Regions from separate parts of the Micromonospora sp. NPDC048835 genome, predicted to be linked through region 1. Evidence: riboswitches for the same ligand, from Rfam matches in the RefSeq annotation. Region 1 holds a riboswitch; the other holds the start of a gene.
What was found. Region 1 has a riboswitch for cobalamin ahead of AB0C15_RS01050 (hypothetical protein). Riboswitches for the same ligand answer to the same signal wherever they lie in the genome.
Positions count from the first base shown of each region.

Region 2: it holds a riboswitch for cobalamin, as region 1 does, so the genes downstream of both, AB0C15_RS20190 (ribonucleoside-diphosphate reductase subunit alpha) here and AB0C15_RS01050 (hypothetical protein) in region 1, are expected to answer to the same signal.

Region 1 is NZ_JBEZGM010000001.1:261,800-265,207, forward strand. Features, by position in the region: gene AB0C15_RS01050 (hypothetical protein) at 1-1,395, opposite strand, end outside; cobalamin riboswitch at 1,498-1,620, opposite strand; cobalamin riboswitch at 1,673-1,804, shown strand; gene AB0C15_RS01055 (prenyltransferase/squalene oxidase repeat-containing protein) at 1,898-3,408, shown strand, end outside.
Region 2 is NZ_JBEZGM010000016.1:47,017-50,424, reverse strand. Features, by position in the region: gene AB0C15_RS20195 (enolase C-terminal domain-like protein) at 1-1,303, opposite strand, end outside; cobalamin riboswitch at 1,572-1,788, shown strand; gene AB0C15_RS20190 (ribonucleoside-diphosphate reductase subunit alpha) at 1,981-3,408, shown strand, end outside.

The sequences.
Region 1 (3,408 bases):
CACTGTCGTGCCGCGGGTCGCGGTGGCCGGGGTGCCGCCGTCGCGGGACACCTTCCAGGTCGAGGAGCCGCTGTTGGCCAGGCCGTTGATCGAGGTGATGGTGCCGGTGCCACTGGTGGGAAGAAGAGAGGTGACGCAGCCGCTCGGGGTGGCCGAGCCGACGGCGGCGTCCAGCACCGCGCCGAGGGTGGTGGTGGCGGCGGTCGGCGTCAGCGTGACCGCGCACGGCTTGATGCTGCCGCTGCCGTTGTCGACGATCACGGCGAGTCGGGTGGCGGCGCCCGTGGTGAATCCGCTTGCCGCGACCCAGGTGGGCGCGCCGGAGGTGACCGGGGTCGGGGGAGCGGCGGTGTAGCCGGCGCCGGCGAGCGCGCGTACCGCGTCGATGGAGGCGTACGCCGACGGGGTGGTGTTTGTGGGCAGGTACTTGAACCCGCCGCCGCTCAGCTGCTGCGCGCGCAGGAAGTCGATCGGGGTCTTGCCGGCGGTGGTGGTGAAGTCGGTGCCCTGGCTCGGGATGCCGCAGGCGTTCAGGCCGGAGACCGCCCAGGCGGTGGAGTCGGTGTTGACGCCGAACATCGAGCTGAACGCGCCGGATGCGTTGACCAGCTTGCTCTTGAGGAAGTTCTTCGCCTGAACGACGTCGGTGTCGGTGTTCGGGACCCCGGCGGCGCAGAGCGCGGCCATGGCCGCGCCGGTCATGTCGATGTCGCTGGCGGCGGCGAGTTGGGTGGGGTTGCCCTCGGCCTGGGTGAAGGTCCAGCCGCCGTCGTTGTGCTGGTTGTTGCGGATCCGGGTGATCGACAGGTTGAGCAGGGCCTGCGGTACGCGGGCGGCGCCGGACTGGGTCTTCGCACCGGCCAGGGCGAGAGTGCCGAAGACGGTGCCGTTGAAGTTGGCCGGCGGGCCGTAGTAACCGGCCGAGCCGGTCTGCCAGTAGGCGATGGTGTCGGCGATCAGGTTACGGGTGGAGGAGACCCGGGCGGGGTCGATGCCGGCGGCGTAGGCGTTCAGCACCCCACGCTCGTAGTCGGTGACCACCGGCGTGCTGCTCGGCCAGGACGCGGCCGAGAGCTGGTTGCGGTAGACGGTGCGGGCGTTCTTGGTCGTGTCGCCAGAGGGGTAGACGTCCACCGCCGCGACGCCGGCGGGTGCGAACGCGCTGAACGCCCACTCGTTCGACAGTCCGCCGCTGGCGTAGCTGCCGTCGGCGGCCTGCAGTGTGCGCAGGTAGGCGACACCGTTGGTCTTGGCGGTGGCGATCTGCGCCGCGGTCGAGGTCGCGGCGGCGGGCGCTGCACCGGTCGCGACAGCGACGACGGTGGCGATCAGCGCGGTGGCGGGAGCTGTCGCGATTCGTCTCCGGTGGCTGCCGGAGGAGAGGCGTGAGGACATCGGGTCTCCTTGGGGGTACGGGCACGACTGCCTCGACCCGGAGCCCGGGAGGGGCCGGCGGGAGCGGGGCGGGCCGGCCGCAGGACGCGTGGGACGGATACCGCAGGTGCTGCGTCACCACGTGGGTAGTCGGGCTCGGGACGGCGGACCGTCCTCACCGTTGCGCGTCAGCCCCGGATTCCCACCGGGTTCCCCCACGCGATGACGCGGTCACGTTATGGGAGGAAGCCCCTACCGCGCGCTGTTAGGTACATGACACGGTCTTGCGTTGACGAGGTGGTCGCGGGTGTGGTCCGATGGCCGCGATCCAGCAGTCAGGGGAAGCCGGTCAAAGTCCGGCGCTGGCCCGCAGCCGTAGGTCCCATTCTCGGGACGAGTCGGATTACCTGGCTGGATAGAGCACCGCAGCGCCGTCGAGGTACACGGCGCGGAGCCAGATTTCCGGGGCTTGTCCTCGGGGTCCGCGTCCGCGCCTGCGCCGCTAGCCCCCGAGAGAGTCGCCATGTCCCCCCTGGTCAGTCGAACGTCGCGCGTTCCTGCGGCATGGTTGGCGGCCGTCGCCGCAGCGGTGCTCGGCGCGGTGGCGCTGGTGGTGCCGACCCGCGCCGCGCTCGCCGATCCGCTGGAGTCCTGCACCCCGACCCAGGGCGCGATCGTCGCCGTCGACTTCGCCGCCTGGGGCGGACCGGTGTTACGTGGCTGCGACGCCACCCCGACCACCGGCCTGGACCTGCTGCACGAGGCGGGCTTCACCACCACCGGCACCGCCCACGACGGCCCTGGCTTCATCTGCCGGATCGGATCGCCCGACTTCGCGTCCGGTGCCGAACACCCGACACCGGCCGACGAGGCGTGCCAGTTGACGCCACCGGCGTCGGCCTACTGGTCCTACTGGATCGCACCGGCCGGGCAGGACCACTGGACCTACAGTCCACTCGGCGCGATGGCGCAGCGGCCGGGCCCGGGTGAGGTCGAGGCGTGGGTCTTCGGCGGCACCGACATCGGCGGCACCACCGGGGCACCGAGCTTCACCCCCGCGTCAGTGCGCGCGAGCGGCCCGACTCCGACCGCCACCCCGACTCCGACGGCGACCCCGACCTCGACGCCCGTGCCGACGCGACCGACGGAAGCGCAGGTCAAGGCGGTGGCGAGTTACCTGGTGGGGCAGCTCGCCGACGGCGACCACGTCGACAACGGTTTCGTCGACTACTACCGGACCATCGCCGTCGCCACCGCCCTGGCCGGCACCGGTGGGCAGGACCAGACGCTCACCAAGATCGTCGACTATCTGCGGGCGCACGTCGATGGCGCCATCTTCCCGAACGGTGGCACCGCCCCACCCCGAATCGCCAACGTCGCCAGCCTCGCGCTCCTGCTGACCAGCACCAGCGGCGATCCGCGCGCGTTCGGCGACCGGGACCTGATCGCCACGCTCACCGACCGGGTCTGCACCGCGACCGACGCCGACGCCGGCTGCGCCGCCGCCGGTGACTTCGCCGGATCGAGCGATCCGCTGACCCACGCGACCGCCCTGCTCGCGCTCAAGCGCGCCGGCGTCACCCCGCCGGCCTCCACCGTCACCCGCCTGACCGAGCAGCAGTGCACGATCGGAGCCTTCGCCGGTGTCTGGCGCAGCCCCACCGAAGCCTGCGACCCCGACCTCGCAGCCACCACCCTCGCCGTCCTGGCGCTGCACACGCTCGGCGCGCACGACGCGGCGCTCAGTTCGGCCAAGGCGTTCCTGGCCACGGCGCAGGAGCCCGACGGCGGTTACCAGCCGTACACCGGGGCGGGACTGACCGACACCTACTCGACCGGGCACGCCGCGCAGGCCCTCGTCGTGCTGGGCGACGGCGACCGGGCGGCGGCAGCCACCGGCCTGCTGGTCAGCCGGATCGTCCCCGGCGGTGGGCTCAGCCCCGACCCGAGCAACCCGGACGCTGACCTGCCCGCCACCGCCGCTGCGGCGCTCGCGCTGGCCGGCAAGAACCTCGCCGACCTGGGTGAGACGCC
Region 2 (3,408 bases), on a different contig from region 1:
CGTCGGGAAACCGGTAGAGCGCGACCGACTCCTGGCGCATCCGGGTGGAGTAGCCCGGCTCGCTGGGCAGGACGTATCCGCTGCCCGAGCCGGTGTCGCGGATGATGCAGGGGTCGGTGAAGTGCTCGTGCAGGTGGTCGACGAACTCGGTGACCCGGTTGGTGAGGTCCCCCGAGATCGCGACGTAGTCGAGCACCGACACGTGTTGGACCATCTCGCACAGCCCGACGCCACCCGCGTGTGGGCAGACCGGCACGTCGAACTTCGCGGCGAGCAGCAACACGGCGACGATCTCGTTGATGCTCGCCAGCCGGCCGGTGTCCAGTTGGCAGAAGTCGATGGCCTCGGCCTGGAACAGTTGCTTGAACATCACCCGGTTGTGGCAGTGCTCGCCGGTGGCGACACCGATCGGAGCGACGGCTCGGCGGACGGCGGCGTGGCCGAGGATGTCGTCGGGGCTGGTCGGCTCCTCGATCCACAGTGGCTTGAACTCGGCGAGGGCGGTGACCCACTCGATGGCCTGGCCGACGTCCCACACCTGGTTGGCGTCGATCATCAGGTTGCGATCCGGCCCGAGGATCTCCCGTGCGATCGCGCACCGGCGGATGTCGTCGTCGAGGTTGGCACCCACCTTGAGCTTGACGTAGCCGTAGCCGGTGTCCACCGCCTCCTGGCACAGCCGGCGTAGCTTGTCGTCACCGTAGCCGAGCCAACCCGCCGAGGTGGTGTAGGCGGGGTAGCCGGTCCGGTCCAGCTCGGCGAGGCGGGCGGCCTTCGTGCCCTCCTTGGCCCGCAGGATGGCCAGTGCCTCGTCCCGGGTCAGCGCGTCGGACAGGTAGCGCAGGTCCGCGATGTCGACGAGTTGCTCGGGGGACATGTCGACGAGCAGTCGCCACAGCGGCTTGTCGGCGACCCGGGCGACCAGGTCCCACGACGCGTTCAACACGGCGGCGAGGGACAGGTGGACGACACCCTTCTCCGGGCCGAGCCAGCGCAGTTGCGAGTCGGAGGTGAGCAGGCGGTAGACCGCGCCCATGTCGGCGGCCATCGTCGCCACGTCCATGCCCACGAGAAGTTGGGCCTGGTGGACGGCTGCCGCCGCGACGATGTCGTTGCCTCGACCGATGGTGAAGGTGAGGCCGTGCCCCGCGAGTGGCGCGCCCACGCCGTCGACGCCGTCGGTGTGCAGGACGACGTAGGCCGCCGAGTAGTCGCCGTCCTTGTTCATGGCGTCTGACCCGTCAGCGGTCAGGGAGGTGGGGAAGCGGACGTCTTCGACGGTGACGGCGGTGATCTGCGGCATGCGCTCCTCGCCCGGCTAGGCTAAAGATCAGATGATCACTGGGAGTATACGGAGGGCCGGTCCAGAACGTCAACGTTGTCGATCACTCCAGGGGCGCAGACATATGATGTTTGTCGACTGTCGACACCCGAAGACGCCGCCTCGTCGCCGCTTCCCGGCGTCGGTCGGCCGCAGTGTGCGTCCCGGGGTTGGTGACGGTGGTCACCGCAACGCTCCCGACACGCCCGAGACCGACATGTGGGGTGTGACAACGGCTGCGTCCCTATATATGGTGTCGAGCGCAGCTGGTTCGGCCGCTCATCCGGTGCGGTCGAGGCAACAGGGAACCCGGTGGAAATCCGGGACTGTCCCGCAGCGGTGAGTGGGAACGACAGCCGTCATCAGCACTGGGCCACGTTCGGCCTGGGAAGCGACGGCCAGTAGGAGACCGGCGAGCCCGGTCGTGCCCGCGAGTCCGAAGACCTGCCAGCGCGCCGCGTACCCGCACCCGGGTGGGCGGCGGTCCGAGGCCGCGTGGGACGGCCGACGCCACCTGACCCACGCCCGCAGCGGCGTGGCGTCCGTCGGTGTCTGTCTCCTCGCGTCCGGGCCACCAGGTCTCGAACTCCGAGGAGCGAGTGGTGACAGTCACCGAGGTAGTCCCGGCCAGCGGCGACGCGACCCTGCGGCGAACGCCGATGCAGGTCCGCAAGCGCGACGGCGGCACCGAACCCGTGGACGTGAACAAGATCGTCCGAGCGGTCGAGCGGTGGGCCGACGACCTGACCGACGTCGACCCGATGCGGGTGGCCACCCGAACCATCAGCGGCCTCTACGACGGCGCGACCACCGCGGAACTGGACCGGCTGTCCATCCAGACGGCGGCCGAGATGATCGGTGAGGAACCGCAGTACTCGCGCCTCGCGGCGCGGCTGCTCGCCGGGTACGTCGACAAGGAGGTGCGTCGACAGGGCATCACCTCGTTCAGCGCGGCGATCCGCGCCGGGCACACCGAGGGTCTGATCGGCGACGACACCGCCGCGTTCGTCGCCGCGCACGCCACGACCCTGGACCACGCCGTCGACCCGGACGCTGACCGCCGGTTCGAGTACTTCGGCCTGCGCACGGTGTACGACCGCTACCTGCTGCGCCACCCCACCAGCCGACTGGTGCTGGAGACCCCGCAGTACTGGCTGCTGCGGGTGGCCTGTGGCCTGTCCCGGACGGCGGACGAGGCGGTCGGCTTCTACCGGCTGATGTCCAGCCTGGCCTACCTGCCCAGCTCACCGACGTTGTTCAACTCCGGCACCCGACACACCCAGATGTCCTCCTGCTATCTGGTCGACTCCCCGCTCGACGAGTTGGACTCGATCTACGCCCGGTACGCCCAGGTCGCCAACCTGTCCAAGTTCGCCGGTGGCATCGGCATCGCGTACTCCCGGGTCCGCTCCCGGGGAGCGCTGATCCGGGGCACGAACGGGCAGTCCAACGGGATCGTGCCGTGGCTGCGCACGCTCGACGCGAGCGTCGCCGCCGTCAACCAGGGCGGCCGGCGCAAGGGCGCGGCCTGCGTCTACCTCGAGCCGTGGCACCCGGACATCGAGGAGTTCCTGCACCTGCGCGACAACACCGGCGAGGACGCCCGGCGCACCCACAACCTCAACCTGGCCAACTGGATCCCGGACGAGTTCATGCGCCGGGTCGAGGCCGACGAGATGTGGTCGCTGTTCGACCCGAGCGAGGTGCCCGAGCTGCCCGACCTGTGGGGGGAGCGGTTCGACGCCGCGTACCGGGAGGCCGAGGCGCAGGGCCGCTACGTGCGGCAGGTCCCGGCGCGGGAGCTGTACGGGAAGATGATGCGGACCCTCGCCCAGACCGGCAACGGGTGGATGACCTTCAAGGACGCGTCGAACCGGCTGTGCAACCAGACCGCCGAGCCGGGCAACGTGGTACACCTGTCGAATCTCTGCACCGAGATCGTCGAGGTGTCGAACGACGCCGAGACCGCCGTGTGCAACCTCGGCTCGGTGAACCTCGCCGCCCATCTCGCCGACGGCGGCATCGACTGGGAGCGGCTGCGCGCCACGGTCCGCACCGCGGTGACCTTCCTGGACCGGGTCATCGAC